2 regions of the Micromonospora ureilytica genome follow, and region 2 is predicted to be linked to the other one. Evidence: riboswitches for the same ligand, from Rfam matches in the RefSeq annotation. Region 2 holds a riboswitch; the other holds the start of a gene.
What was found. A riboswitch is a leader RNA that binds a small molecule or an ion and turns the genes downstream of it on or off. The one in region 2 is predicted to bind ZMP and ZTP.
Positions count from the first base shown of each region.

Region 1: it holds a riboswitch for ZMP and ZTP, as region 2 does, so the genes downstream of both, IW248_RS10395 (glycine hydroxymethyltransferase) here and IW248_RS17500 (bifunctional 5,10-methylenetetrahydrofolate dehydrogenase/5,10-methenyltetrahydrofolate cyclohydrolase) in region 2, are expected to answer to the same signal.

Region 1 is NZ_JADOTX010000001.1:2,342,287-2,356,942, reverse strand. Features, by position in the region: gene IW248_RS10440 (SGNH/GDSL hydrolase family protein) at 32-784, opposite strand; gene IW248_RS10435 (sialidase family protein) at 824-1,762, opposite strand; gene IW248_RS10430 (MFS transporter) at 1,945-3,168, opposite strand; gene IW248_RS10425 (AMP-binding protein) at 3,165-4,724, opposite strand; gene IW248_RS10420 (SGNH/GDSL hydrolase family protein) at 5,037-6,314, shown strand; gene IW248_RS10415 (cytochrome P450) at 6,382-7,593, shown strand; partial or broken gene lipP1 (LipP1 family hormone-sensitive lipase) at 7,601-8,515, shown strand; gene IW248_RS10405 (alpha-hydroxy acid oxidase) at 8,619-9,722, shown strand; gene IW248_RS10400 (hypothetical protein) at 9,811-10,071, shown strand; gene IW248_RS10395 (glycine hydroxymethyltransferase) at 10,182-11,618, opposite strand; ZMP/ZTP riboswitch at 11,638-11,727, opposite strand; gene IW248_RS10390 (SDR family NAD(P)-dependent oxidoreductase) at 11,884-12,690, shown strand; gene IW248_RS10385 (hemerythrin domain-containing protein) at 12,751-13,251, opposite strand; gene IW248_RS10380 (NAD(P)H-hydrate dehydratase) at 13,331-14,200, opposite strand; gene IW248_RS10375 (histidine phosphatase family protein) at 14,184-14,656, opposite strand, start outside.
Region 2 is NZ_JADOTX010000001.1:3,876,456-3,891,111, reverse strand. Features, by position in the region: gene lexA (transcriptional repressor LexA) at 1-125, opposite strand, end outside; gene nrdR (transcriptional regulator NrdR) at 665-1,153, shown strand; gene IW248_RS17505 (vitamin B12-dependent ribonucleotide reductase) at 1,221-4,094, shown strand; gene IW248_RS17500 (bifunctional 5,10-methylenetetrahydrofolate dehydrogenase/5,10-methenyltetrahydrofolate cyclohydrolase) at 4,318-5,214, opposite strand; ZMP/ZTP riboswitch at 5,228-5,309, opposite strand; gene IW248_RS17495 (RNA polymerase sigma factor) at 5,450-6,019, shown strand; gene IW248_RS17490 (CU044_5270 family protein) at 6,030-7,001, shown strand; gene IW248_RS17485 (FAD-dependent monooxygenase) at 7,025-8,137, opposite strand; gene IW248_RS17480 (DUF2332 domain-containing protein) at 8,282-9,217, shown strand; gene IW248_RS17475 (MerR family transcriptional regulator) at 9,236-10,177, opposite strand; gene IW248_RS17470 (dihydrofolate reductase family protein) at 10,232-10,795, opposite strand; gene IW248_RS17465 (DUF5522 domain-containing protein) at 10,894-11,148, shown strand; gene IW248_RS17460 (hypothetical protein) at 11,246-11,794, shown strand; gene IW248_RS17455 (iron-dependent transcriptional repressor DtxR) at 11,814-12,503, opposite strand; gene IW248_RS17450 (sulfurtransferase) at 12,604-13,464, shown strand; gene IW248_RS17445 (acetoin utilization protein AcuC) at 13,513-14,656, shown strand, end outside.

The DNA of each region.
Region 1 (14,656 bases), 1.5 Mb from region 2:
GCCCGGGCTCTGACCCCCGTCGATCATGAAGTTATTGCGCTCCGGCGCGGCGTGTCGTGGCAATAACTTCATGATCAACGGGGCCGGAGGGGGTGGGGTCGGGGTGGGGGGAGGGGCGGTGGGGGGAGAGGGTGCGGAGGGTTTGGGCTGTTGCTATGGCGTCGCTGCGGGCGCTGCCGTGGCGGCCGTCGGTGCTGTAGAGGGTGGGGTCGGCCGTCAGCGGATGGTCGGTCAGGTGCACGTGGATTGTGCTCAGGCGTTCGGCGAGGTTTGCCGTGTGGGCGGACAGGCGGCGCATGCGTTCGCCCAGGCCGGGCCGGATGTGCTCGGGCACCGCCGGGCTGTGCGAGACGTCGAACATGCCCACGGTGATCACGTCGGCGCCCACGTCGCGCAGCGCGGTAATCATCGCGGTCAGCTCGGCGTCCACCGCCTCCGCGTCGTACGCCCTGTGGAAGGCGTCGTTGCCGCCACAGACGACAAGCGCCAGGTCCGGTGCGAAGGCCAGCGCCGGGGCGAGCTGGGTGGCCCGCACCTGGTGCGCGCGCAGCCCGCGTCGACCCAGATTCCGGTACGCCAGCTCGGGGCGCACGGCGGTCAGCTCGGCGGCGAGCCGGTCGACCCACTGCACGTCCGGGTAGCCCGGTGTCGGCTCACACATGCCCTCCACGACGCTGTCGCCGAGCGCCACGAACCGCCGCCACGGGTGCCCGTGCAGCAGTTCGGCGGCCTCCCCGGGGCGCAGACAGTACGGGTCCGTCGATTCGGTGAGCGTCGATGGCATGCGGGCACGCTAACCGACCGGCGGGCGCCCCGGCCAGGCTCAGACGGTCAGCCTGACCTCGGCCAGGTAGACGTGGGTCTGTCCCTCGTGGGAGGAGTAGTAGCTGACCCACAGCAGGTCGTCGTGCCAGACCAGGCCGGGGTAGCTGGTGTCGCCGCCGGACGGCAGCGCGACCAGCTCGGACAGCTCGCCCCGGTCCGGGTCGACGACGCAGATCGCGGTGCGGACCTCGCCGTCGTGCAGGCGCACCCCGGCCAGCAGTAGCCCGTCGGGCAGCCGGAGCAGCGTCGGCCCGCCCACCTGGACACCCAGGTCGGTCCAGGTCCAGTCCCGGTACGGCGGAACGGCCCGGCCGAGCTGCGCGCTCGCGGTGGCCCCGTCCCGCCGCAGCAGGCACCGGGCGGTGCCGTCCGGGTCGAAGACCAGACCGGACTCGTTGGGGTACCCGTCCTCGAACAGCGTCGGCACCCAGGGCCGCAGGTCGATCCCGTCCGTGCTGCGGTAGAGCCGGGCGAACCTCGGCTCCCGGGTGGCGTAGCCGACGCCGTACATGGCGTCGTCGTGCCAGGCCGCCCGCCACACCCAGACGCCCGGCTCGCCCACCGGGGCCGGATCGCCCCAGGTGTGGCCGTCGGCGCAGAGCCAGGTCACCGTCTGGAACGTCTTGGTGGCCTCACCGGTGACGGCCGCCGCCAGTAGTTGCAGCCGCCCGTCGGGTCGCGCCACGAAGCGCGGGTCGCGCAGGTCGGCGCCGGCCTGCGCGATGACGGCCGCGGAGGTCCAGGACCGGCCGTCGGTCGACGTCAGCACCCGGAGCACGCCGTCGTCGCTGAGGTGGGTCCGGGCCTCCCGGAAGGCGCAGAACCAGCTCCCGGCGTACCGGACGAGGTCGGTGAACGCGCTGTGCGGCGCGCTGTCGCCGATCCGGCGCACGGCGGTGACCTCGGCGGCGCGGCGGCGGGTGGGTGACGACGGCATACGCGGCGGCCTCCAGGTGCGGTGACGACTGTCGACGCTAGCCGTCCCCGGCCGACGCCCACGCGGCCAGCAGCCGAACGTCCGACGAACAACGCGCGGGCGCTGTCGGATTGGCGTCGTGGGCGCTGCGTCGTCGGCGCGCTGGGGCGGGGAGTTGGCACCCACAGAGGAGGCTGGGCCGGTCACTGTGTGGTGACGGGGGTGGGCCGGGCCGGCGCTTCCGGGCCTGACGTCCTGACCAGCAGCGGGTACGCGGTGACCAGCAGGCACGCGGCCGCCATGGTCAGCAGGGCCGGGGTGAGCCCCAGGGCGTCCACCGACCAACCGCCGAGCAGCGCGCCGACCGGCAACCCGACGAACGCCAACGAACCGGCGATGCCGATCACCCGGGTCTGCAACTCCGGCGGCACCCGCTCGTAGAGCGCCACCCCGAGCAGCGGGTTGACCGCCGCGATGCCGATTCCGGACAGGAACGTCACCACGAGCACCACCGGCAGTTCGTCGCTGATCGCCAGCGCCACCAGCCGGGGTGTGCCGGCGATCAGCGCGCCGACCAGGAACGTCAGCCGCCGGGGCAGCCGAGGCCCGAGCGCGGTGAACACCAGGTTGCCCAGCAGCGCGCCCGCCGAGAATGCGGCCAGCACGAGGCCGAGACCGCTCGGGCCGGGCAGCTCCCGGGCGACCCAGACCGGGATGTAGACGGCCACGCTGGCGTTGGCCACCATGTTCAGCGCCGAGATGACGGCGAGCATGCCGAGCAGCGGCCGGTCCCGGCCCAGGTAGCTGAAGCCACCCCGCAGGGCGCGCAGGTAACTTTCCGGCTGGGCGGGTCGCGTCGGGACGGCCGGAGGGCGGACCAGAACGCCGATGAGCAGCGCGCAGACCCCGAAGCTGGCCGCGTCGATGAGGATCGCCTCGGTCACCCCGAAGACGGCGATCAGCAGGCCGCCCACTGCGGCGCCGAACAGGGTCACCACCCGGCTGAGCCCGTCGTACGCGGAGGTCAGCCGGATCAGTGGCACCCCGGCGGCCTCCGCGACCGGGCGGAACATCACGTGCTTCACCCGGTCCCCGATGCCCCGCAGCGCGCCGGCCACCGCGACGAGCGCCACCAGCGGGACGAAGCCCAACCACGGGGTCAGCGCCACGACGACCATCACCACCGCGCTGCCCCCGTCGCAGAGGATCGAGGTACGGCGCAGGCCGATCCGGTCCGCCCAGGGTGTGCCCAACGCGCTGGACAGCAGGTACGGCAGGGTCTCGGCGAACGCGACAAGGCCCATCTTGGTGGGGCTGCCGGTGGTGACCAGCACCAACCACGGAATGGTCACCACCGAGATGCGGGTGCCCAGGTTGGAGATCAGGTCCGCGCTGACCAGGACGACCAGTTGTCGGCGGGCGGTCACGCCCCGACCGCCGCCGCCCGGCGGGCCGCGTACCGCTCGCGCAGCGCCCGCTTGTCCACCTTCATCGACCGGTTCACCGGCAACCGGTCGAGGAACTCCACAGCGGCCGGTGCCCACATCTCGTTGAGGTCGACGGTCACCAGGTCGATCAGCTCCGCCCCGGTGACCGTCGCGCCCGGCCCGAGCACCACGTACGCGTACGGGACCTCACCGGCCGTCTCGTCCGGCACGCCGATCACGGCGGCGGCCCGTACCCGCGGGTGCCCGGCCAGCACGTCCTCGATGGGGCGGCAGAAGATCGGCCAGCTCCGTCGTTGCGTGAGGATCGCGTCGTCTGCCCGGTCGACCAGGTAGAGGTAGCCGTCGTCGTCGAGGTGTCCGATGTCGCGGGTCCGCACCCAGCCGTCCACGAGCGTCTGCGCGGTCAGCTCCGGCTGGCCGTGGTAGCCGGCGAAGCTCAGCCGGGTGTGCACCCACACCACGCCGTCGCGGCCGGTCGGCAGCACGGTGCCGTCGTCGCCGCGGATCTCGATGCGGACGTCGCCGTAGGGCCGCCCGCAGGAGCCCAACCGCTCCGGGTGCTCCGGATCGTCGGTCAACCCGGGCAGCGCGGTGATCACGACCGCCTCGCTGAGGCCGTACACGATGCGCAGCACCGGGCCGAACCGCGCGATGGCCTGGCGCAGCCGGGCGGGCGCGGCGGGCCCGGCGCCCACGTTGAACATGAACATGGCGGAGAAGTCCGCCCCGACCAGCGCCGGGTGGTCCAACACCTCGTAGAGCATCGGCGGGGTGACGAAGGTCGAGTTGATCCGTTCCCGCTGCACGGTGTCCACGAAGGCCACCGGGTCCCAGTCGTCGCGCAGGAACAGCACCCCACCGGTGAACAGGTTGAACAATGTGGTGATCTGCCCGCTGGCCAGCCACATCGGCGAGTGCGACAGGTGCCGCAGCAGGGGGAACCCGGCGGCGCGGAAGTCGGCGGCCAGGGCGAGGATCTGGGCGTAGAAACTCTCCCGGTGGTGCACCAGCTTGGGGCTTCCGGTGGTGCCGCTGGTCTGCAGGAACGACTCGGGTGCCGGCACTGACACCGGCAGCTCCGCCACGTCGGTGTCGGCGGTGAGGTCGGGGCCGGCGCCACCCGCGCCCAGACAGCACACCGGCGTGCCGGGCAGCGCGGCAGCCAGCTCCGGGCCCAGACCGGCCCGGTCCCGGGCGTCGTAGACCAGCGCGTCCGGGCGGGCCAACCGGATGAACTCGTCGACCTCCCGGCGCGCGGTCACCGGGGCGACCCACATCGTCCGGCAGCCGAGCAGGTGCAGGGCGAGTTGCAGCAGCGGCCCCTCCACCGCGTTCGCGACGGTCACCAGCACCGCCGACCCGGGCCGTACGCCGTGCCGGGTCAACGTCGCGGCCATCGCCCGAACCCGCGCGGCGGCCTCGGTGTAGGTGAGTCGCTGATCGGCGCCGACCAACGCCTCCCGGTCGCCGAACTCGGCGAACAGGTCCAACACCCTGTCCACGTAGGTAGTGGTGTGCCCGGGTCCGTCAGTCATCCGGCAGCCCCCATCCGAGAAAGCGGCGGTCCCGGGCAGCTCCCGGTGACGACGCGACGGTGGCGCGCTTGGGCGACCGCACCGCCGCCGCCTGGAAGCCTAGGCCGGAAACGGCTGGTCGGAACCGTGCCGACGGGCGATCCGAGCGGCCCGCCGGACATTTGATCGCGTCGATCAGGTTGATTGACGCCCGTCAGCGGCGGCGGCTAGGTTTCTGGACCATCGTCCAGACGGGCGCCGTCAGCGGACGGCCCTGGGCTGCCACACGATGGAGGTTCCATGGCAACGGCAACCCCGAAGAGATGGCATGTCATCGCCGCCGCGGCCGCGCTGTTGGTCGCCGGCGCGCCCGCCGTCGTCGCCAGCGCCGGTCCGTCCGGCACCGCCGCCGGCCGACCCGACCGCGCCGAGTGGGCGGGCAGCTGGGCCACCGCGGTCACCCGGGGCAACTCGGTCGGGTTGACCAACACCGGTCTCAACGACCAGAGCGTCCGGATGATCGTGCATGTCTCGGTGGGCGGCCCGGCGCTGCGGGTACGCCTGAGCAACCTCTACGGCGAGCAGGCGGTGGCTGTCGGTCGCGCCACCGTCGCCCGGCCGAACACCGCGACCCCCGACGACCTTTCCGACATCGACGCGGCGTCGGTGCGCCCGCTGACCTTCACCGGCACCACCACGGCGACGATGAACCGGGGCGCGGAACTGCTCAGCGACCCGTTGGCCTTCCCGGTCGCGGACGACAGTGACCTGGTGGTCACAGTGCACTTCCCGACGCCGACCGGCCCGACCACGTTCCACGGCCAGTCGCAGCAGGCCAACTTCATCGGCGCGGGGGACCTGACCGGGGCGGCCGAGGGCACCGGGTTCACCACCCGCCCCACCTGCTGCTGGTTCTTCCTCTCCGGCGTCGACGTGCAACGCAAGGGCAGCCCCGGCGCGCTGGTCGTGCTCAGCGACTCCATCGGCGACGGCAACGGCAGCACCGTCAACGCCAACCGGCGCTGGCCCGACCTGCTCTCCGACCGGTTGCTCGCCGACCGGCCGGACAAGCGCACCCCGGGCGTGCTCAACCTGAGCCTGGCCGGCAACCGGCTCAACCACGAGGGCACCGAGCCGGGCGACGGCAGCTACCCCGGCTACTACCAGCTCGGCCCGAACGCGGCGGCCCGTCTCAACGAGGACGTCTTCGGGCAGACCGGGGTGCGTACCGTCGTCACCCACCTGGGCATCAACGACATCTGGATGTCGAACGACGCACCCGAGGCGATCATCGGCACCCTGCGGCAGATCAACCAGCAGCTCCAGCAGCGCGGGCTGACCAGCCTGGTGGCCACGCTGACACCGTACGAGGGGCACGGGGCGCCGGGCGTGTGGACGCCGCAGAAGGAGGCCACCCGCCAGGCGGTGAACGCGTACCTGCGCGGCAGTCGGGAGTTCGACGGGCTGCTCGACTTCGACCGGGTGCTGCGCGACCCGGCCCGGCCGAGCCAACTGCTGCCCGCGTACGACTCGGGAGACCACATCCACCCGAACGACGCCGGCAACCAGGCACTGGCCAACGCCGTGCCGCTGCGGCTGCTCGACCTGTGACAACGGTCGGGGACGGCGGGTGATCCCCGTCGTCCCCGGCCACCGACATCCTGGGGAGGAGTTGGCCGTGGACGTGGAGGAGATACTCACCGGCCTGTACAGCGATCAGGGCAGACAGGATCCGTACCCGTGGTACGCCGCGCTGCACCGGCTCGGCCCGATCAGCGCGGTGCCGGCGCGCGCCGAGCACCCTACGGTGGCCGCCGTCGCGGTCGGCTACGACCTCGTCGACGAGTTGCTGCGTGATCCGGAGTGGACGAAACAGCCGCCGCCGGGCTGGGAGGAGCAGGAGATCCTGCGTACCTTCCAAACCTCGATGATGTTCGTCAACCCGCCCGACCACACCCGGATGCGGCACGTCTTCTCCCGCACCTTCACGCCGCGCCGGCTCGGCGCTCTGGAACCGGTGATCCTGCGGGTGGTCGACGAGCTGTTGGACCGGATGGCGGACGCCGGGGAGGGCGTTGTCGACTTCGTGGCCGACTTCGCGTACCCGATCCCGGCCCTGGTGATGGCCGAGTTCATCGGTATCCCGGCCGCCGACCTGCCGTGGTACCGCGAGCGGGTGGAGTGGATCGACGAGTTCCTGGACGTGGCGGGGAAGACCCCGCAGCGGCTGGCCGCGGCCAACGCCGCCGCGCGGGAGTTGCGGGTCTTCTACCGGGAGCTGCTTGAACACCGCCGTCGAGTGCCCGGGAACGACCTGCTCAGCGGGTTGGTCGAGGCGCTGGACTCCGGGGAGGTGGAGCTGACCGAGGAGGAGCTGGTCAGCAACCTGATCGTGCTGTTCAACGCCAGCTTCGTCACCACCGTCTACATGCTCAGCAATGGGCTGCCGTTGCTGTTGGCGCACCCGGAGACGGTCGCGGCGCTGCCCACCGACGCCACGCTGGCGCAGGGCTGCGTCGACGAGGTGCTGCGGTTGGCGAGCCCGGTGCACTTCCTGGCGCGCGCCGCGCCGGCCGACACCGTGCTGCACGGCGCGCCGGTCGCGAAGGACGACAATGTGCTGATCATGATCGGGGCGGCCAACCGGGACCCGGCCCGCTTCCCGGCCCCGGACACCTTCGACCCGACCCGTCCCGGCCCTCCGTCACTGGCCTTCGGGGTGGGTCTGCACTTCTGCCTCGGCGCGGCGGTGTCGCGGTTGGAGGGTCGCCTCGCGCTGCCCCGGCTGTTCGCCCGGTTCCCGGCGCTGACGGTCACCGAGACGCCGACGTACAGCGGCAGCCTGTTCCTGCGCGGAATCGACAAGTTACTGGTGAGCACCTGTGGATAGGAGCGACATGGCCCTGCATCCGGAGGTGGCGGCGTACCGTGCGGCCCGTGCCGCGGCCGGCACCCCGCCGCTGTACGCGCAGACCCTTTCCGAGGCGCGCGCCGCGGACCTGGCCGCGATCCGCGCCGGCGGCGGCGCGGTCGAGCCGGTGACCGAGGTACGCGACGAGCGGATCCCCGGCCCCGCCGGGGAACTACCGCTGCGGGTGTACCGGCCGGCCGGTTCGGGTCCACTGCCCACCCTGCTCTACTTCTTCGGCGGCGGGTGGACGCTCGGCAGCATCGACACCGCCGACGGCATCTGCCGACGCCTGGCCAACGCCGTCCCCTGTCAGGTGATCACCGTCGGCTACCGGCTCGCCCCGGAGCACCCCTTCCCGGCGGCGGTGCACGACTGCCACGCCGCCGCCTCCTGGGTCGCCCGGCACGCCGACCGGCTGGGCGTGGACCCGACCCGACTGGCGGTGGGAGGGGACAGCGCCGGCGGGAACCTGGCCGCCGCGGTCACCCTGCTCAGCCGGACGGACGGGCCCCCACTCGCCGCGCAACTGCTGGTCTATCCGAACACCGACCAGAGCGGCGAACCGGCCGGCGACGACGACCCGGCGCTGTTCAACCGCCGTTCGATCGTCTGGTACCGGACGCACTACCTGGCCGACCCGGCCCATGCCCGGGACCCGCTGGCCTCCCCGTTGCTCGCCGACGACCTGTCCGGGTTGCCGCCGGCGCTGGTGATCACCGCCGAACTGGACCCCCTCCACACCGAGGGGCAGCGGTACGCCGAGCGGCTGCGCGACGCCGGTGTGTCCACCCGGCTGGAGCACTACCCGGGCATGATCCACGGGTTCTTCGCCATGCCGGGGACCTTCACCGACGGGCGGCGGGCGCAGGGGAGCGCGGCGGCGTTCCTCCGCGATCGCTTCGGGCTGGCGGCCGGTCCGGGCGAGGCTGCCGAAGCCGACGGTCCGGGCGGGGTGGAGGAGTTGGCCGGCCCGGCCGAGCCGGTGGCCACGCCGGGTCCGGGCGATGGGTGAGCGGGTGCTGACCGACCTGCCGGCCGTGTCGCTCGCCGACTACGCCGAGCAAGCCCGGGCCCTGCTGCCGCCGGACGTGTGGGACTACCTGGCCGGCGGCAGCGCGTCCGAGGTGACCCTCGCCGCGAACCGACACGCACTGGACCGGGTCGCGGTGCTGCCCCGGGTGCTGCGCGGCGTGGACACTGTCGACCTCGGCACCCGGCTGCTCGGCCGTCGGTACGCCATGCCGGTCGGGGTGGCGCCGATGGCGTACCAGCGACTGGTGCACCCGGACGGAGAGCTGGGTCTGGCGGCGGCGGCCGGCGCGGCCGGGATTCCGTACCTGGCGAGCACTCTGGGCAGCACACCCATCGAACAGGTCACCGGGGTGGGCGCGGACGTCTGGTTCCAGCTCTACTGGCTGCGCGACCGGGCCCTCGTCCGCGACCTGCTGGACCGGGTCGTCGCGGCCGGGTGCCGGGCGCTGGTGGTCACCGTGGACGTCCCGGTGCTCGGCCGACGTCCTCGGGACCTGCGCAACGCGTTCCGGCTGCCGGCCGAGGTGGTCGCCGCGAACCTCCCCGACGGTCGCGACGCGCTGGCACACTCCGGTGCCCCCGGGGTGTCCGCGATCGCCGCGCACACCGCCGCGTCGTTCGCGCCGGCGCTGCGCTGGGCGGACCTGGCGTGGCTGCGCGAGCAGGTCGACCTGCCGCTGGTGGTCAAGGGGCTGCTGGACCCGCGCGACGCGACCGAGGCGGTACGGGTCGGCGCGGACGCGGTGGTCGTCTCCAACCACGGCGGGCGGCAACTGGACGGCTCACCGGCGAGCGTCACCATGCTGCCGGAGGTCGTCGCCGCGGTCGGGGACGGTTGCCAGGTGCTGCTGGACAGCGGCATCCGGGGCGGCACCGACGTGCTGCGGGCGCTCGCGTTGGGCGCGGCCGGGGTGCTGGTCGGCCGACCGCTGCTCTGGGCGCTGGCCGTCGGTGGCGAACCGGCCGCCCGGGACGCGTTGGCGCTGCTCGCCGCCGAGCTGACCGATGCGCTCACCCTGGCCGGCTGCTCAGACACGGTGGCGGCCGGCGAGCTGCGTACCCTCGGGGTGGGGTGAGCGGTGCACCGGGCGGGTTGACACAGCGCGTTCATCGGATGGCAATGCGCGACGACCCGCGTGCCGCCGTCCTGGGTGGACGGTCATAATAAGCCGCATGGTTGCCTGGGAGTACGCCCTGCTCGTCCGTCGCTATCAGGGACAGGGCCGCAATTTTCACGTCTCGTTCGTCTGGTACGCGCCGGACGGGTCACGTAAGGACATCACGGCCTATGGCGACACCGCCATCGCGCACCTCAACCGCGCCGGTCGGGAGGGGTGGGAGCTGGTCTCCGCCGCCGAGGACGTCAACAACGTCCAGGGCAGCACCGAAGTCCACCGCTACCACCTGAAGCGCCCCATGGCCTGACGGTCGCCCCTGCACCCTCCCGCGTCGATCATGGAGTTGTGGTGGTGGACGCAAGTCGCGCACCAGCCCGGGTCGGGCACCACAACTCCAAGATCGACGGGAGCGGCGGCTCAGGTCAGGTCGATGCCGGGGTAGAGGGGGTACGTGGCCAGCAGGTCGGTGGCGTGGCGGGCTACCTTGTCGGCCAGGCCGGCGTCCAGGTTGTACTTCGCCTTCGACGGGGTGCCGTCGGCGTTGGCGCCGGCGGTGGTCTGGGTCAGCACGGTGTGGATCAGCTCGGCGGTCTGGTCCATCTCGGCGGCGCCGAGGCCCCGGGTGGTCAGCGCCGGGGTGCCGATCCGGATGCCGGACGTGTACCAGGCCCCGTTCGGGTCCTGCGGGACCGAGTTGCGGTTGGTGACGATGCCCGAGTCGAGGAGGGCCTGCTCGGCCTGCCGGCCGGTGAGCTCGTACCCGGACACGTCGATGAGCACCAGGTGGTTGTCGGTGCCACCGGTGACCAACGTGGCGCCCCGGCTCAGCAGCCCCTCGGCGAGCGCCTGCGCGTTGTCGACGATCCGCTGGGCGTAGTCGGCGAAGTCGGGCCGGCGGGCCTCGGCGAGCGCGACCGCCTTGGCGGCCATCACGTGCGGCAGCGGCCCACCGAGCACCATCGGGCAGCCCCGGTCCACCTGGTCGGCCAGCTCGGGCTGGCAGAGCACCATGCCGCCGCGCGGGCCGCGCAACGACTTGTGCGTGGTGGTCGTGACGATGTGCGCGTGCGGCACCGGGTCGAAGTCGCCGGTGAACACCTTGCCGGCCACCAGGCCGGCGAAGTGCGCCATGTCGACCATGAAGGTGGCGCCGACCGAGTCGGCGATCTCCCGCAGGATCCGGAAGTTCACCTTCCGGGGGTACGCCGAGTAGCCGCCCACCAGGATCAGCGGCTTGAACTCGCGGGCGGCCTCGGCCACCCGGTCGTAGTCGATCAGGCCGGTCGCCGGGTCGGTGCCGTAGCTGCGCTGGTCGAACATCTTGCCGGAGATGTTCGGCCGGAAGCCGTGGGTGAGGTGGCCACCGGCGTCCAGTGACATGCCGAGCATCCGCTGGTTGCCCAGCTCGCGGCGCAGGGCGAACCAGTCGGCCTCGGTGAGGTCGTTGACCTGACGGACCTGGGCCTTCTTCAGGGCGGGGGACTCCACCCGGTCGGCCAGGACCGCCCAGAACGCGACCAGGTTGGCGTCGATGCCCGAGTGCGGCTGCACGTACGCGTGCGGGGCGCCGAACAGCTCCCGAGCGTGCTCGGCGGCGAGCGCCTCGACGGTGTCGACGTTCTGGCAGCCGGCGTAGAAGCGGCGGCCGACGGTGCCCTCGGCGTACTTGTCGCTGAACCAGTTGCCCATGGCCAGCAGGGTCGCCGGGGAGGCGTAGTTCTCGCTGGCGATCAACTTGAGCGACTCGCGTTGGTCGGTCAGCTCGGCGCCGATGGCGTCGGCCACCCGCGGCTCGACAGCCCTGATCACCTCAAGGGCACTACGGAATGCGGTGGACTCGGCGTTGCGCGACATGCGACCTCCAACAGACGTGCGGGAAGGCCCAGGCGCTCGGCAAACGTCCACGTGACGAGGCCGCTCCCCGATGGTTGTCCATCCCCACGCGCCAGTAACGGCCTGCGCTGATCCTACCGGGCCGGGTCTGGCCGTTCGGGCCGCCCTCCGGGAGTCGACCCGCCGACGGGATTGCGCGGTCCGTCGCGGGGCACTCGGTAGGTGACCACCGCACCGCCGCGGTGCGGCCAGGGTCCGAACGGTTCGCACAGAAGGAGTCAAGATCATGAACACACCCACCTCCGACCGGCCCCTCGCCCTGGTGACCGGGGCCTCCAGCGGGATCGGGTACGAGCTGGCGGCGCAGTTCGTCGAGCACGGCTTCGACCTGGTCATCGCCGCCGAGGACGACGGCATCGAACTGGCGGCACAGAAGCTGCGCCGTGACGGCGGCCCGCAGGTCTGGTCGGTCCGCGTCGACCTGGCCCGCGAGCAGGGCGTGACGGAGCTGGTGGCCGCCGTCACCGCGACCGGCCGGCCGCTGGACGCGCTGGCGCTCAACGCCGGTCGGGGCGCCGGTGGCGCCTTCGTCGGCGGCACCGACCTCGCCGACGAGCTGGAGATCGTCGACCTCAACGTGCGCTCGACGGTGCACCTGGCGAAGCGGCTGCTGCCCGGGATGGTCGAGCGGGGCGCGGGCCGGGTCCTCTTCACCTCGTCGATCGCCTCCACCATGCCGGGGCCGTTCCAGGCGGTCTACAACGCGTCGAAGTCGTTCGTGCAGTCCTTCGCCGAGGCGCTGCGCAACGAGTTGAAGGACACCGGCGTCACGGTGACCGCGCTGATGCCCGGCCCGACCGACACGGAGTTCTTCGACCGGGCCGACATGGAGGACACCCGGGTGGGCTCGGGCCGGAAGGACGACCCGGCGAAGGTCGCCGCGCAGGGCTTCGAGGCGATGATGAAGGGTGACCAGACGGTCACCGCGGGCTCGCTGATGAACAAGATGCAGACCGCCGCCGGCAAGATCATTCCGGACAAGCTCAAGTCCGAGCAGCACCGCCGGATGGCCGAGCCGGGATCGGGGAACTGACCCGTGGTGCACGACGAAGGGCCCGGCATGATGCCGGGCCCTTCGGTGTGAGCGGGTGCCTCAGGCCGTCACCGCATCGAGCGCCTTCTTGATCGCCTTCGGCGCGGTGGGGGTACGCGGCGCGTCCGCGCGCAGCGCGATCATCTTCTCGCCGATCTCCTGCAGCTGCTTGCGGCCCAGCGCGTCGCGGACCTTGGGGAACCACTCCTCCTCTTCCTCCTCGACGTGGTGGGTGACGTTCTCGATCAACACTGTCGTCTTGGCGTTGAACCGCTCGTCGTCGGCGTCCATACTGGCCAGCTCGGCGCAGAGCACATCGGCGACGTGGTGTTCCTCGTACGACTCGAGGATGTCGTCCTCCAGGTCGGGCAGCAGCCGGCGGACCTCCGGGTACATCACCTCGTTCTCCAGATAGGTGTGCACTGTCAGTGCCTCCAGGATCTGGTCCACCAGCTTCTGCCGCTGGCTCGCCGGCCCCTCCTCGGCGTCCTGGAAGGCCTTGAACAGGCGGCGCATTTCCTTGTGGTCCTCTTTGAGCAGGACGATGGCATCGGTCGACACCGGTGTGACCTCCCTGAAAAGTCTCGGCTGGTGGAGTTCCGGTACCCCCACGCCCATTGCGGAAACAGGTGAAAACGTCTCAGACCATGGCCAGTGTGCGGGGGATCTCGTCGAGCAGTTCCCGAGCCAGAAAGCCGATCCGGCCGTAGCGGGGGATCAGCCGCTGGCCACTTACCGAGTGGGCGAACGAGCCCCAGCAGGCCGCCTGCGCCGGGTCGGCACCCCGGGACAGCAGCCCGGCCAACAACCCGGCGAGCACGTCCCCGCTGCCCGAGGTGCCCAGCCCGGCGTCGCCGCTCTCCTCCCGCCAACCCCGCCCGTCCGGGGCAGCCACGTGCCCGTACAGCGACACGACCGCCTCGTACCGGGCGGCCAACTCGGCCGCCTCGGCGTCCAGGTCGTCGCCCGGGTCCCGCCCGAGCAGGTGCCCGGCCTCGGTGACGTTGGGGGTGAGCACCACGGGCCGACCCGAGCCGACCAGCAGGTCCGGTGCGTGGCTGAGCGCACCGAGGGCGTACGCGTCGAGCACCAGCGACGTATCCGGACGGGCCGCCTCCAGGACCAGGCCCAACAGGCGGTTGGTCTCGTCGATCGCCTTCAGGCCGGGGCCGAGGGTCACCACGTCGGCCTGCGCGACCAGCTCGCCGAGCTGGCCGTCCCGGTCGGCGGCCACCGCGCCGTCGGCGGTCTCCGGCAGGCCGACCACGAGCGCCTCGGGCACCTGGATGCTCAGGGCGGCGGCGGTGGACTCGGCGGCGGCGAGTTGGAGCACCCCGGCGCCGGCGCGCAACGCGGCCACCCCGGCGAGCAGCACCGCGCCCGGCGTGAAGCGGGAGCCGCCGACCACCAGCACGGTGCCCCGGCTCTCCTTCCCGCCGACCGGCACCGGCAGCGCCCAGTCCCGCAGCAGCCCCGGCGTGATCACCTTCACCTCAGACCGGCTCGGCATGGATCTCGTCCTCCCTGGTGGGCTGGGCGCCCTGCTGACGCAGGTGCTCGACATCGTTGAAGGCGGTGAGCCTCAGTCGTTCCTCGCCGTCCGCCGACCACTCGGTGATCGAACAGTTGGCGATCACGTCCTGCCGGGTGAGCGCCATCAGCTCGTCCTCGGTCAACCCCTCCACCAGATAGCGAAGCAGGAAGACCAGCGCGTCGTGTCCGAAGAGCAGCACCCGGCAACCCTCGTGGTCGCGGCGCAGGTCGCCCAGCAGCGTCCGCAGCCGCAACGCCACGTCCGTCCAGGACTCCCCGCCTGGCGGCCGGTAGTAGAACTTGCCCAACCGCTCCCGACGGTCGGCCTCGTCCGGGTGCCGCCGCCGCACCCCGTGCCCGGTCAGCCCGTCGAGAATGCCCAGCTCCCGGTCGCGCAGCCGCTCGTCGCGGTGGACGGGAATGTCGGTGCCGG
Region 2 (14,656 bases):
GTGACCGGGCGCACGGCGGGCTGACCCGTCCGGCTGCGCGCGGGGCTGCGGCGTCGGGTGGCCGGGGGGCCCGCCTCGGTGATCTGCTGCGGGCTCTTCGGCCGGCTGGCCCGGTCCTCGGTCACGTCCGTCCTCCCTGGTCGGCGCTGGGTGCCTCGTCGGCTCGTGGTGCGTGCGGTGGTGCCACGTTGTTCATGACCGTATAGGTGAGATCAGTCATTTTCAAACATCTGTACGACCTCTCACCGGCGTGTCGGGGTGAAAAAACACTCCGGTAGTACGGATGTTCTGATAAATGGTACGTCAGGTAGCACTGGTGTTCGATCGTCGACCGTTTTCCGCCCGGGTCTGGCCCACCAGCCGGTAACCCGGGCGGGGCCGTGGCGTTGGGTCTTCGGGCGTGCTGCGGGGCGTGGATGGCCGGATGGTCCGTGACGCGCCGGACACGCCGATCAACTTGACCCGGCTTCCCCGGCGACATACCGTCGACCCCTAGATGTAGTAGTGACACGGGCGTAAGTTGCCTACAGGTTGGGTCTGACTACCGACCGCACTCCCGTAACGTCGATCACGGCGGGCGTCATCCGAGGATGGCACCGTCGCGGTGAGTCGTGTCCGGGGGTGTCCGGTGTGCTCGCAGTTGATCATTTTATGGAGGTGGGCGATGCGGTGTCCGTACTGCCGGCACGCTGACTCCCGGGTGGTCGACTCGCGGGAGGCCGACGACGGCCAGCTCATCCGGCGGCGGCGTTCCTGCCCGGAGTGCGGCAAACGGTTCACGACCGTCGAGGAGGCGGTCCTCGCGGTCGTCAAGCGCAGCGGGGTGACCGAGCCGTTCAGTCGCACGAAGATCATCGGCGGGGTGCGTAAGGCGTGCCAGGGCCGGCCGGTGGACGACGACTCACTCGCGCTGCTCGCGCAGCGGGTGGAGGAGACGGTCCGGGCCAAGGGGGCCGCCGAGATCCCCAGTCACGACGTGGGCCTGGCGATCCTGGGTCCGCTGCGCGACCTGGACGAGATCGCCTACCTGCGGTTCGCCAGCGTCTACCGCTCGTTCGACTCACTCGCCGACTTCGAGCGCGAGATCGAGACGTTGCGGGCCGCGGCGCAGGCCCGGGTCGATGCGGTCGAGGCCGCCGGCCGTACCAGCTGAGTCTTCACAGTTTTTCGAGAGATTGGGACGCGCGGTGGGTGACCGCGCAGACGAGGGGGGCAACGGCGTGACAACTAGCCGTTCACGAAGCAAGGCAGGCGTGGGGCTGAAGATCGAGCGGGTGTGGACGACGGAGGGTGTCCACCCGTACGACGAGGTCTCCTGGGAGCGCCGTGACGTCGTGATGACGAACTGGCGGGACGGCTCGATCAACTTCGAGCAGCGTGGGGTGGAGTTCCCGGAGTCGTGGAGCGTCAACGCGGCAAACATCGTCACCACGAAGTACTTCCGGGGCGCGGTGGGGACCCCGGAGCGGGAGTGGTCGCTCAAGCAGTTGATCGACCGGGTGGTGACCACCTACCGCACCGCGGGTGAGGAGTACGGCTACTTCGCCAGCCCGGCCGACGCCGAGGTCTTCGCGCACGAGCTGACCTGGATGCTGCTGAACCAGGTGTTCAGCTTCAACTCGCCGGTCTGGTTCAACGTGGGCACGCCGTCGCCGCAGCAGGTCAGCGCCTGCTTCATCCTGGCCGTCGACGACTCGATGGACTCGATCCTCGACTGGTACAAGGAGGAGGGGCTGATCTTCAAGGGCGGCTCCGGCTCCGGGGTCAACCTGTCGCGGATCCGCTCGTCCCGTGAGCTGCTCTCCTCCGGCGGCAACGCCTCCGGTCCGGTCAGCTTCATGCGCGGCGCGGACGCCTCCGCCGGCACCATCAAGTCCGGCGGCGCGACCCGCCGGGCGGCCAAGATGGTCATCATCGACGTCGACCACCCGGACATCCAGGAGTTCGTGGTCACGAAGGCGCGCGAGGAGGACAAGATCCGCGCGCTGCGTGACGCCGGGTTCGACATGGACCTCGGTGGCTCCGACATCGTCAGCGTGCAGTACCAGAACGCCAACAACTCGGTCCGGGTCTCCGACGAGTTCATGTCGGCGGTGGAGAACGGCAAGGGCTTCGACCTGCGCGGCCGGCTGGACGGCTCGGTGATCGAGACCGTCGACGCCAAGAAGCTGTTTCGCTCCATCTCCCAGGCAGCCTGGGAGTGCGCCGACCCCGGTCTGCAGTACGACGACACGATCAACGACTGGCACACCTGCCCGGAGACCGGGCGGATCACCGCGTCGAACCCGTGCTCGGAGTACCTGCACCTGGACAACTCCTCGTGCAACCTGGCCTCGCTCAACCTGATGAAGTTCCTCCGTGCCGACGGTGGCTTCGAGGTGGAGAAGTTCGTCAAGTCCGTCGAGTTCGTGATCACCGCGATGGACATCTCGATCTGCTTCGCGGACTTCCCGACCGAGAAGATCGGTGAGACGTCCCGCGCCTACCGGCAGCTCGGCATCGGCTACGCCAACCTGGGCGCCCTGCTGATGGCCACCGGCCTGCCGTACGACTCGGACCAGGGCCGCTCGGTCGCCGCGTCGATCACGTCCCTGATGACCGGCACCGCCTACCGCCGCTCTGCCGAGCTGGCCGGCGTCGTCGGCCCGTACGACGGCTACGCCCGCAACGCCGAGCCGCACAAGCGGGTCATGCGCAAGCACGCCGCGGCCAATGACGAGATCAAGCCGAGCAGCCCGGTGGCCACCGCGATCGTCCGTGAGGCGACCAAGCAGTGGACCCAGGGCAACAAGATCGGTGACAAGTTCGGTTGGCGCAACGCGCAGGCGAGCGTCCTCGCCCCGACCGGCACGATCGGCTTCATGATGGACTGCGACACGACCGGCGTGGAGCCGGACCTGGCGCTTGTCAAGTTCAAGAAGCTGGTCGGCGGCGGCTCGATGCAGATCGTCAACCAGACGGTGCCGCGCGCCCTGCGCAGCCTCGGCTACCCCGAGGAGCAGGTCGAGGCGATCGTCGAGCACATCGCCGACCACGGCCACGTGGTGGACGCCCCCGGCCTCAAGCCGGAGCACTACCCGGTCTTCGACTGTGCCATGGGGGAGCGGACGATCGCCCCGATGGGTCACGTGCGGATGATGGCGGCCATTCAGCCGTTCGTCTCCGGCGCCATCTCCAAGACGGTCAACATGCCGGAGGCGGCCACCGTCGAGGACGTCGAGAAGATCTACTTCGAGGGCTGGAAGCTCGGCCTCAAGGCGCTGGCGATCTACCGGGACAACTGCAAGGTCGGGCAGCCGCTCTCGGTGGCCAAGTCCAACAAGGCCACCGAGCCGGCCGCAGTCGAGACCGCAGCGGCCGCACCGGCCGCTGTCGAGAAGGTCATCGAGTACCGGCCGGTGCGTAAGCGCCTGCCGAAGAAGCGCCCGTCCGAGACGGTCAGCTTCTCCGTCGGTGGCGCCGAGGGCTACCTGACCGCGTCGTCCTACCCGGACGACGGCCTCGGTGAGGTCTTCCTGAAGATGTCCAAGCAGGGCTCGACCCTCGCCGGCGTGATGGACGCCTTCTCGGTGGCCATCAGCATCGGCCTGCAGTACGGCGTGCCGCTGGAGACGTTCGTCAGCAAGTTCACCAACATGCGCTTCGAGCCGGCCGGCATGACCGACGACCCGGACGTGCGGATGGCGGCCTCGGTGATGGACTACATCTTCCGTCGCCTGGCGCTGGACTTCCTGCCCTACGAGCGCCGTGCCGAGCTGGGCATCTTCACCGCCTCGGAGCGGGCCGCGCAGCTGCGGGCCGAGGCCGACGCGGAGGCCGCCGCCGTCACCGGCGTCGAACTGACCGCGATGGCGTCGTCCGCACCGGTGGAGGCCCCGGCCAAGTCCGAGGCCGTCGCCCAGCCGGCCCAGGAGATGGCCGACGTGGCCGCCGCCAAGCCGGCTCCGAGCGTGGGTTCCAGCACCGAACTGCTGGAGGCCGTGATCGGCAAGGCCGCCGACGCACCGCTCTGCTTCACCTGCGGTACGAAGATGCGCCCCGCCGGTAGCTGCTACGTCTGCGAGGGCTGCGGCTCCACCAGCGGCTGCAGCTGACGTACGCGAAACGCGGCGCTGCCCCGGTCTCCCTCGTCGGAGGCCGGGGCAGCTCCGTTTCCGGGTCCCCTGGAGGCTCGCGCGGGAGAGCATGTTGTCGTTGGCCGTGATGCCTGTGAGTCATCGTGATGACTCACAGGCATCACGCTCGTCAGGGTGTTGCGCGGTGGGCTGGCAGCCCACCGCGCAATAGCCGCCTTCTGGCGATGACGACGGAACCGGGCTACTGGCTCGCGCGTTCGGCGGCGCGCACGGCGTTGCGGAACAGCATCGCGACGGTGGTCGGACCGACCCCGCCGACCCGGGGCGTGATCGCGCCGGCGACCTCGGCGCACGCTTCGTCCACATCCGGCAGGAGACGCCGCCCGTCGTAGCGGACGCCGGCGCCGATGACGACGCCGCCGGGCTTGACGTGCTCAGGCTGCACGATCCCGGGTACGCCGGCGGCGGCCACGAGGATGTCGGCGCGGCGGGTGTAGCGGGCCCAGTCGGGCACACCTGTGTGTACGACGGTGACGGCCGCGTTGGCGGTCGGGCGCTTCTGGGCGAGCAGCATCGCCAGGGGGCGGCCAAGGGTGGCGCCGCGGCCGAGGATGACGACCTCACGACCGGCGACGGGGATCTCGTAGTACGCCAGGAGGGCTTCGATGCCGGCGGGGGTGCACGGCAGCGGGCCGGGCAGGCCGACGGCGAGACGCCCTATGTTCAGCGGATGCATGCCGTCGACGTCCTTGTCCGGGTCGATGGTCTGCAACGCCGCGTCGTAGTCCAGGTGCCCCGGCACGGGGTACTGCACGAGCAGCCCGTGCACGGCCGGGTCGGTGTTGAACCGGGCAATGGCCCGGTGCAGCTCGGCCTGGGTGGCGGTGGCAGGCAGATGCACGTGCGGGGACGCGAACCCGAGCGCGGCGGCCTGACGCTGCTTGATGGCGATGTAACCGGCGCTGGCGTCGTCGTCGCCGACGAGGATGGTGGCGAGGCTCGGGGTGATCCCGCGGCTGCGTAGGCGGGCTGCCGCGGCGGCGGTCTCGGCCAGGACGGCCTCGGCGACGGGTGCGCCCGGCAGGAGCCGGGCCGTGCCCGACGGGGTGTGCTCTACGGATTTGCTGGTCGTGGTCATGACGGTTCCTCGACGCAGGCGCCCAGGCGGTCGACGCCCGCGACAGGCTCCCCGATGGTTTCACCATCCCCGTGCCGCCAGTCGCCGGTGCTTCGATAATGCCGCATCACCAGGGCGGTTGCCCAACTGGACCAGCAGGGCCGCCGTCAGCGCCGGGCAGGCTCGCCATGGTTCGGTAACACCTGCGCTCCGGCTTACGAAGAAGGGGTGTGAAGGCTACGAGGGAGGACGGCCTGTGAGTGAGCCGAGCCGAGCCGACGACGACATTTCCAGCATCGGAGCCGATCCGGTGGCCTTCGAGGTCTTCTACCGGCGGCACCTGGAGGCGGTGGGCCGGTTCGTGGCGCGGCGGGTCGACGACCCACACCTCGCCGCCGACCTCACCGCTGACGTGTTCCTGGCGGTGATCGAGTCGGCGGCCGGCTACCGGCCGGACCGGGGTAGCCAGATCGGCTGGCTGTACGGGGTGGCCCGCAACGTCATCGGCGACGAGCGGCGTCGGGCGGCCCAACGGCTGCGGGTGACCGGCCGTCTGGCCGGCCGACGGGACCTGGGCCCCGATGACATCGCCCGCATCGAGGAGCGGATCGACGCCGAGTCGGCGGCCCGCCGCACCCATCGGGCCCTGAGCGAGCTACCCGAGGGCACCCGGACGCTCGTCGAACTCGTCGCGGTGGACGGCCTCACCGTCGCGGAGGCGGCGACCGTGCTGGGGGTGTCGCCGGTCGCCGCTCGGGTCCGCCTGCATCGGGCCCGCCGCCTCGTCCGCGCCGTGCTCGCCCACCCGGCCACCACCCTCGCCTGAGGAGACGGAGATGACGATGAACGAGATCGAACGGTCGCCGCAGGGTTTCGAGGAGCAGCTCCTCAGGGATCTGACCGCTCACGTCGCCCAACGGGCCGAGTCGGCTTCGGCGGCCCGTCCGGTCGGACGCCGTACCCGGTTCCTGCGTGGTTGGCGCCTCGCCGGAGCGTTAGGGCTGGCAGTCACGTTGACCGCCGGCGCGCTGGCGGTTCAGACCATGAGGCTGGGCGATCAGCCGCCGCCCACGGCCAACGCGTCGGAGATCTTCCATCTGGCGGCCGACGCGGCCCGGCAGCAGCCGGAACTCACCGCTCGGCCCGATCAGTACGTCTTCACGGAATCCCTGGCGACGATCCGGGATTTGCCGGACAGCGGCCCGTACCAGACCATTCGGAACCAACTGTGGCAGTCGGCCGGCGGAGTCGCGTACACGCAGGGACGCTACCGACAGGAGAGCGATCCGAACGGGTGGGGCGAGCTGAGGGTGCTCCGCATGGACGATGCCGCCGATCCCACGAAGGAGCTCGACGCGTTCCAGCCGCCCGCGTACCACGGGGACCTGCCCACCGATCCGGACGAGCTGCTTCGATACCTTCGGGAACACCCGGTCGACCTGCACCTTCCCGAAGGCGCCGACGAGGAGGCCGTGTACGGGGGCGAGAGCATGGCGTACACCACCGCATGGTCGATGCTCGACGGCTACGTGCCGCCCCGAGCGCTGGCGGCGCTGTTCGAAGTGCTGGCACGGCAGCCCGGAGCGGTCGTCATATCGGGTGACGTCGTGGACGTCGCCGGCCGGCACGGGGTGGCGATTCGTATGCCCGGCGTGATCGGCGGCAACCTGGATCTCATCTTCGATCGGGACTCCCACGTCTACCTTGGCACCCGTAATTCGGTGGTGCGTAACGGCAAGGAGTCACTGGAGTCGGCTGCCGCGCTCCTGCGGGTCGCAATCGTCGACAGGCCGGGGCAGCTGCCGTGAGCGGGCTGGCCACGGCAGACCGGTCAGGGCTGGGCGAACAGGGGCCCGTAGTTCGAGCGGAACATCTGCTCGCCGAGGCGGCGCATCACCAGGTCGCGCAGCGCGGGTGGGAGCCCGGTGGCCTTGTCGCGGCGGTGGGTCTGACTGAGCACCCAGTTCGTACGCGGGCGACGCCGCGTCTCAAAGTCACGCAGCGCGTCGGCGACGGAATCGGCGGTGGCCAACGACGAGGCGAGCACGACGGCGTCCTCCAGGGCCATCGCCGCGCCCTGGGCCATGTTCGGTGAGGTGGCGTGGGCGGCGTCGCCGATCAGCAGCACCGGCCCCCGGGACCAGGAGTCGAGGACGACCTCCTGGTTCGGCCCGGCGTGCAGGGTGCTGTCGTCGTAGTCGAGGGCCTTGAGCATGGTGGCCACCGGCTCGGTGAACGTCGCAGCCAGGTCGTCACGCCAGTCGGGCCGGTCGGCCACCGGGCCGTCGTTGTAGTAGCAGTACGTCTGCTCGGCGCTGATCGGGATCGTCAGGAACTGCCTTCCACGCCCCAACTGCACCGACCAGACCGGCTCGTCGTCCACGCGGGGAGCGACCCACCGGTACGCGTACTGGCCGAGGTCCCGGGCGGCTCGGCCGTCGAAGGCGAGCCGGCGGACCGTCGAGTTCACCCCGTCCGCGCCGAGCACCAGGTCGTACCGTTGGGTGCTGTTGTCGTCGAACTCGACGGCAACCTGGTCCCCCTCCTGGGCCAGCGCGACCGGCTGACGGCCCCAGCTGATCGGGGCGTCGCCCACGCCGTCGAGCAGCGCCCGGTGCAGCTGCGCCCGGGGCAACGACACGCACGCTCCGACGCCCTGCCACAGCGCGGCCACGTCGATGTCGAAGAGGCGACGCCCGCGCTGGTTGGCGCTGCGCTGCCGGGTGATCTCCACGGAGACGTCGGCGACCGACCCTCGCAGACCGAGTACGTCGAGCATCCGGGTCGCGTTGCCGGTGAGGTAGATCCCGGTGCCGGAGTCGGTCGGTCCGAGCGCCCGCTCGACCACGTCGATCGTCGCGCCCCACTCGCGTAGCGCGGCCACCGTCGCCAGTCCGGCGACACCACCGCCGACGATCAGGACCCGGACACCGTCACCCCGCACGACACGTTCCTCCCCGTTGCCTCAGCCCGACCCCGCTGAGCTGCTGCTCAACGGTCCGGCCGCCGCAGCACTCTATGAGGCGAGTGAGTCAGCGCACGGGAATGGGGGCTGAATTTCCGAGGAATGGGCTGCGACGATGAGGGCATGACGACCGCTGAGGCGTACGCCGAGTTCGGCAGCCGCGAGGCGCGCGGAGTGTCGCCCACGTACGAGCGCCTGTCGCAGGCCGTCGCCCGCGACGACGACCTCCTCGCCCTGCTCGACGGGGTCCCGCCGGCCAAGCGGCAGCCGAATCTGCTGTTCGGCGTCGTCCGCTGGCTCGGTGGCCCGGTCGACGACCCGGTCACCTTCCACGACTTCGTGGTGACGCACTGGCCCGCCGTCGAGGCGGAACTGCTCATCCGGGCCACCCAGACGAACGAGGCGGGCCGGTGCGCGGTCCTGCTGCCGGTACTCGCCGCGTTGCCGCAGCCCCTCGCCCTGCTGGAGGTCGGCGCGTCGGCCGGGCTCTGCCTCTACCCCGACCGGTACGCCTACCGATACGGCGATCATCAGATCGGCTCCGGTGCGCCGATCCTGGAGTGCGCGGCCAACGGCCTGGTGCCGCCGGCAGGCGTACCCCAGGTGGTGTGGCGAGCCGGCCTGGACCTCAACCCGCTCGACGTGACCGACCCCGGCGACGTGTCCTGGTTGGACGCGCTGATCTGGCCGGAACACGCCCACCGGCGGGCCCGGCTGCGGGCCGCGGCGGCGGTCGCCGCAGCCGACCCGCCGTTGCTGGTCCGTGGCGACCTGGTGGACGACCTGCCGGCGCTGGCCGCGCAGGCGCCGACCGACGCGACGCTTGTGGTCTTCCACACGTCGGTGCTCTACCAGGTGCCGCTCCCGCGCCGGGACGCGTTCGTCCGGTTGGTTAGCGAGCTGCCGGGGCACTGGGTCGCGAACGAGGCGCCGGACGTGCTCGGGTACGACGCGTTGCCCGAGCCACCCGACGATGCGCTGTACAACGTTCTCGCGCTCGACGGGAAGCCGCTGGCCTGGGCCAGGGGCCACGGCCAGGCGATGACCTGGTTCGGCTGAAGCCCCCAGCCACCCAGCTCAACGGGCCGGCTCGGGCATCCGGGCGCGCAGGGCCCGGATGAACCAGTCCACCGCCGGCACTGTCGCATCGCCGGTCGACCAACCGTTGAGCACCGCCAGCAGGTCGAGGTAGCGGTCCCGGCGGGGATCGTTGGCCGGAACCAGCCGGTCGAGCAACCGCTGACGCAGGTTCGCGTCGTCAGGGTGCCCGTGGAGACTCGCGTACCGACTGGTGACGGCCGCGACCACCGGATCGGCGTCTGGGCTTGTCGGGTCGAGACCGGCCGCGAGGGCGGCGGCCACCGCGTCCCGGACCACAGCGACGGCGTCCGGGCGGGGCAGCCCCGGGACGTCATGGTCGGCGGCGTGCTGCAGTACCAGCCGCCGCATCCGTGCCCGGAACTCCCGGTCCCGGCACAACTCGGCCAGCTCCAGCCACGCCTCGACCTGCTCGGTGCTGGGGTCGTCGGGAAGCTCCGGTGTCATCGAGACCATCACACCCGGGTACGCGGGCTGGTCGCTGAGGCCGGCGAAGACGCTGCCCAGGAAGTCGGCCACCAGTTGCCCACGCTCGCGGGTGGTGAGTTGGGCCAACCGGTGCAGCTCGTCCACCTCGGCCGGGCCCGACTCGCGCCTCGCCGCGACGGTGAGCACCGCCTGGCGCAGCCGCAGCACCCGGATCTGCACCGCCAACGCCTCGGCGTGCGCGGCGGCCACCTCAGGCAGGGGCACCTCCTGGTTCACCACCCGCCGGATGGTGGCCAGGTCCACGCCCAGGTCACGCAGCGTCCGGACCAGCTCCAACCGGGCCACGGCCGCCGGGCCGTACCGCCGGTAACCGGCCGGGCTCCGATCCGTCGGCGGCACGACCCCGCTGTCGGCGTAGTACCGGATGGTCTTGACGCTCAGGCCGGTCCGCCGGGCCAGTTCGCCGATCGTGTGCCGTGTCTCCCCGCTCATGCCCCCACCCTCGCGTCTCCCCCCGGTGGAGACTCAAGCCGCCGCACTCATCGGTCAGCGGACCCGCTCGTGCCGGAGCAGGACCACGCCGTTGCCGAAGACGCGGCTCTCCACCAGCCGCAGACCGGTCGGAGTCTCGGCGTCGGGGAAGAGTCGACGGCCCCGACCGACCAGCACCGGGTGGACGTAGATCCGGTACTCGTCGATCAGATCGTGCCGGGCGAACGTCGCGGCCAGGTCGGCCCCGCCGAGCGCCAGGTCGCCGCCCGGCTCGGCGGTGAGCTTGCGGACCTGCTCGACGTCGACCTCGCGCACCACTGTCGCGTTCCAGTCGGCGTGGTCGAGGGTGCGCGAGTAGACGATCTTCGGCATGTCCCGCCAGATCCGGGCGAACTCGCGCTCCGGGCCGCTGGCGGCCGGGTCCTGATCGGCGGTCGGCCAGTAGGCGGCCATCAGCTCGTGGCTGACCCGGCCGCTGAGGAACCCGCCCATCGGGGCGATCACGTCGTTGAAGTGCTGGTGCAACTCCTCGTCGACCTGGTGCCAGCCGATGTCTCCACCCGGGCCCTCGAAGAACCCGTCCAACGACAGGCTCATCTGCACAACGATCTTCCGCATCGTGTCCCCTCCGTACGCGTCGACAGGTGTCGACCCCGATCGTCGTCGGACCGTACGACGATAAGCCTGGCGGCGGTGTCTGTCCCTAGACTGCTGCGGTGACCGGAGAGCGACGACCCCTGGCCGACCGGCCGCTCACCGAGCCGCACCCGTCCCGGCTGCCGTTCGATCACCCCGACCGGCGCCGGATCCTCGCCGCGCACACCGCCGCGTTGGCCGCCGGTGAGGCCGGCTACCTCGACCCGGCGAGCGGGCTGTTCGTGCTCAGCGCCGGTTTCCTGGCCCGCCGTGGCACGTGCTGCGGGCGCGGCTGCCGGCACTGCCCGTACGTGGACGATCCACCGTCGGATTAGGCGTCAGTGGGGCTTTCGCGCGACACCGACACCCCGTACGGTGGCCGACGGACATCCGGCGGGCGCCTTCCGCCGTCGGTCGGCGAGAGGGTGGAATGTGCGCGGGCGGATCGTGGTCGCCGGGCTGGCCGGGTTGCTGGTGAGTGGCTGCTCCGACGAGGCGAAGCCGGTGGCGGCGCCGCCACCTGTGTCGATCGCGGTGGACGTTGCGGCGGCCTCCTCTGGTGGCGCCTGCCGTCTGCTGGACTTCACGGTGATCGAGCAGGTGGTGAAGGCACGCTTCGACGTGGCGGCGTCCAGCGAACAGGGCGACACCCACACCTGTGTGGTCCGGGCCGCGGGTGCGACGCTGCCGGAGTTGACGCTCAGCGTGACCGAGACCACTATCGACAAGGCCACCTTCGGCGCGGACGTGGTGCCGGACAAGGCGGCGAAGGTCACCGGGCTGGGTCAGCAGGCGTACAAGCGGACCATCGCCGCGGCGAGCGGGCACGGGCCGGTCGCCGAGGTGGGTTGGCTGGCCGGCGACGGGCGGCTGGCCACGGTGAGCTGGACCGCGGCCCGTGGCAGCGAGCGCTCGGCGGTGGAGAAGCTGACCGGCGACCTGACCGCGCTGGCGAAAAAGGTGGACACCCGGGCGTTGTGACGCCCGGGTGCCCGATTGGTCAGTTGGCGGCGACGAAGACCCGGGAGGCGACCTCGCGGGGCAGTCGTACCCGGTCACCGGAGCGGTCGATAGACACCCCGTCGCGCTCCTGGGCCACTGTCACAGTGGCGCCCGGGTCGACACCGGCGGCGTGTAGCTGGCGCAGCACGTCGGCGTCCTTCTGCACGCTCTCGCAGATCCGACGCACCACGACCGGCCCGGAGAGGCCGGGGAAGGCCAGGTTGCGCTCGACCTCGGCGGCCTCGGTGGTCTCCGCCGCTGGCGAACCCAGCTCCTGAAGCCCGGGGATCGGGTTGCCGTACGGGGAACGGGTCGGCCGGTTGAGCAGGTCGTACACCCGCTTCTCCACGGCGTCGCTCATCACGTGCTCCCAACGGCAGGCCTCCTCGTGGGCCTCCTCGTAGGGCATCCCGATGACGTTCACCAGCAGCAGCTCGGCGAGGCGGTGCTTGCGCATCACCGACACGGCGCTGCCGCGACCCTGGGCGGTGAGCGTCAGGTGTCGATCTCCCTCGACGGTGAGCAGGCCGTCGCGCTCCATCCGGGCGACGGTCTGGCTCACGGTGGGGCCACTCTGGTGCAGCCGTTCGGCGATGCGGGCACGCAGCGGTGGCACCCCCTCCTCTTCCAACTCAAGGATGGTGCGCAGGTACATTTCGGTCGTGTCGACCAGGTCGTGAGACTTCATAACTTCAGCGGCCCTCCGGTGCACGATGTTACCTCGGTGAACGGCTGGCGACCGCCGCCGAACCGCGTGCCGTCTACGCGAATGGTGTTGGATGGTCGCCATGTCCGGTACCCAGGAGCCGTTGGTCGAGGTCAGTCGGCTGGTCGGCGAACTCGACCAGGTCGATCCGCCCACCCTGCTCGATGTCCGCTGGCGGCTCGTCGGCCCGCCGGGCCGCGACGACTACCTTGCCGGCCACCTGCCCGGGGCGGTCTTCGTCGACCTGGACACCGCGCTCTGTGGGGTGCCGGGCGCCGGCGGTCGACACCCCCTGCCCGACCCGGCCGCGTTGCAGGCCGCGCTGCGGGCCGCCGGCGTCCGCGCCGGTCACCCAGTGGTGGTGTACGACGGCGGCGACGGCCTGGCCGCCGCGCGGGCCTGGTGGACGCTGCGCTGGGCGGGGCACCGCCCGGTGCGACTCTTGCACGGCGGCTACCCGGCCTGGGTCGCCGCCGGCCGGCCCGTCTCCACCGACGCGCCCGCCCCGCCCCCCGGCGACGTCGTGGTACGCCCCGGTGATCTCCCGGTGCTCGACGCGGGGCAGGCCGCCGCACTGGCCGCCGCGGACGACGCCGTGCTGCTCGACGTACGGGCGGCGCCTCGCTACCGGGGTGAGGTCGAGCCGATCGACCCGGTCGCCGGGCACGTGCCGGGAGCGGCGAACCTGCCCGCCGGGGAGTACGTCGGACCGGACGGCCGCTTCCTGGCCGCCGAGGTGTTGAGCGCGCGGTTCGCCGCCGCCGGGGTGACCGGGGCGCGGGCGGTCGGGGCGTACTGCGGCTCGGGAGTGACCGCCGCGCAGGCGGTGCTCGCGCTGCACCTGGCTGGCCGCACGGACGCGGCGCTCTACGTTGGATCGTGGAGCAACTGGGTGGCGGACCCGGCCCGGCCGGTCGCCTCCGGGCCGACACCCGGGCGCTGACCAGCGCGTGCGGTGGGTTGGTGCCGCTCCTCGTGCGACGATGGGCTCATGTCCGACGACACGGTGGTGGTGTGGGACGAGTCGCTGCTCGCCTACGACATGGGTGACCATCCACTCGACCCGATCCGGGTGGAGCTGACCATCGCACTCGCCCGCGAGCTGGGCATCCTGGATCGGCCAGGGGTGCGGGTGGTCAAACCGGAGCCGGCCGACGACGCCCTGCTCACCCGGGTGCACGAGCCGGCCTACCTCGCCGCGGTGCGCAACGCGCCGCGCGACCCGCTCTTCGCCGGGTACGGGCTGGGCACCTCCGACAACCCGGTCTTCGAGGGGATGCACGAGTCCAGCGCGCTCATCGCCGGCGCGACGGTGGCCGCCGCCGAGGCGGTCTGGCGCGGCGACGCCCGCCGGGCGGTGAACGTGGCCGGCGGGCTGCACCACGCGATGTCCGCCCGAGCCTCCGGCTTCTGCGTCTACAACGACCCCGCGGTGGCCATCGCCCGCCTGCTCGACCTGGGCGCCGAGCGCGTCGCGTACGTGGACGTCGACGTGCACCACGGCGACGGGGTGCAGCAGATCTTCTGGGACGACCCCCGGGTGCTCACGGTCAGCGTGCACGAGACCCCGTTGGCGCTCTTCCCGGGCACGGGTTTCCCGGACGAGACGGGTGGGCCGGGCGCGCAGGGCACCGCGGTCAACATGCCGTTGCCGCCGGGTGTCGACGACAGCGGCTGGCAGCGGGCGTTCCACGCGATCGTGCCGTCGGTGCTGCGCGCGTTCCGGCCGCAGGTGCTGGTCAGCCAGTGCGGCGCCGACGGGCACCGACTGGATCCGCTCGCCGACCTGAACCTGACTGTGGACGGGCAACGGGCCACCTACCTGGCGATGCGGGCGCTCGCCGACGAGTTGTGCGACGGCCGATGGGTGGCGACCGGCGGCGGCGGGTACGCGCTCGTCGAGGTGGTGCCCCGGGCCTGGAGTCACCTGCTGGCCGTGGCCACCGGTGACCCGATCGACCCGGCCACGCTCACCCCACCCGGTTGGCGGGACCTGGTCGCCTCCCGCCGTCTGGGCCGGGAGGTGCCGCTGCGGATGACCGACGACGCCGACCCGTCGTACGAGCCGTGGCAGCCGACCGGCGAGCCGAACGCGGTGGACCGGGCGATCGCTGCCACCCGCAAGACGGTCTTCC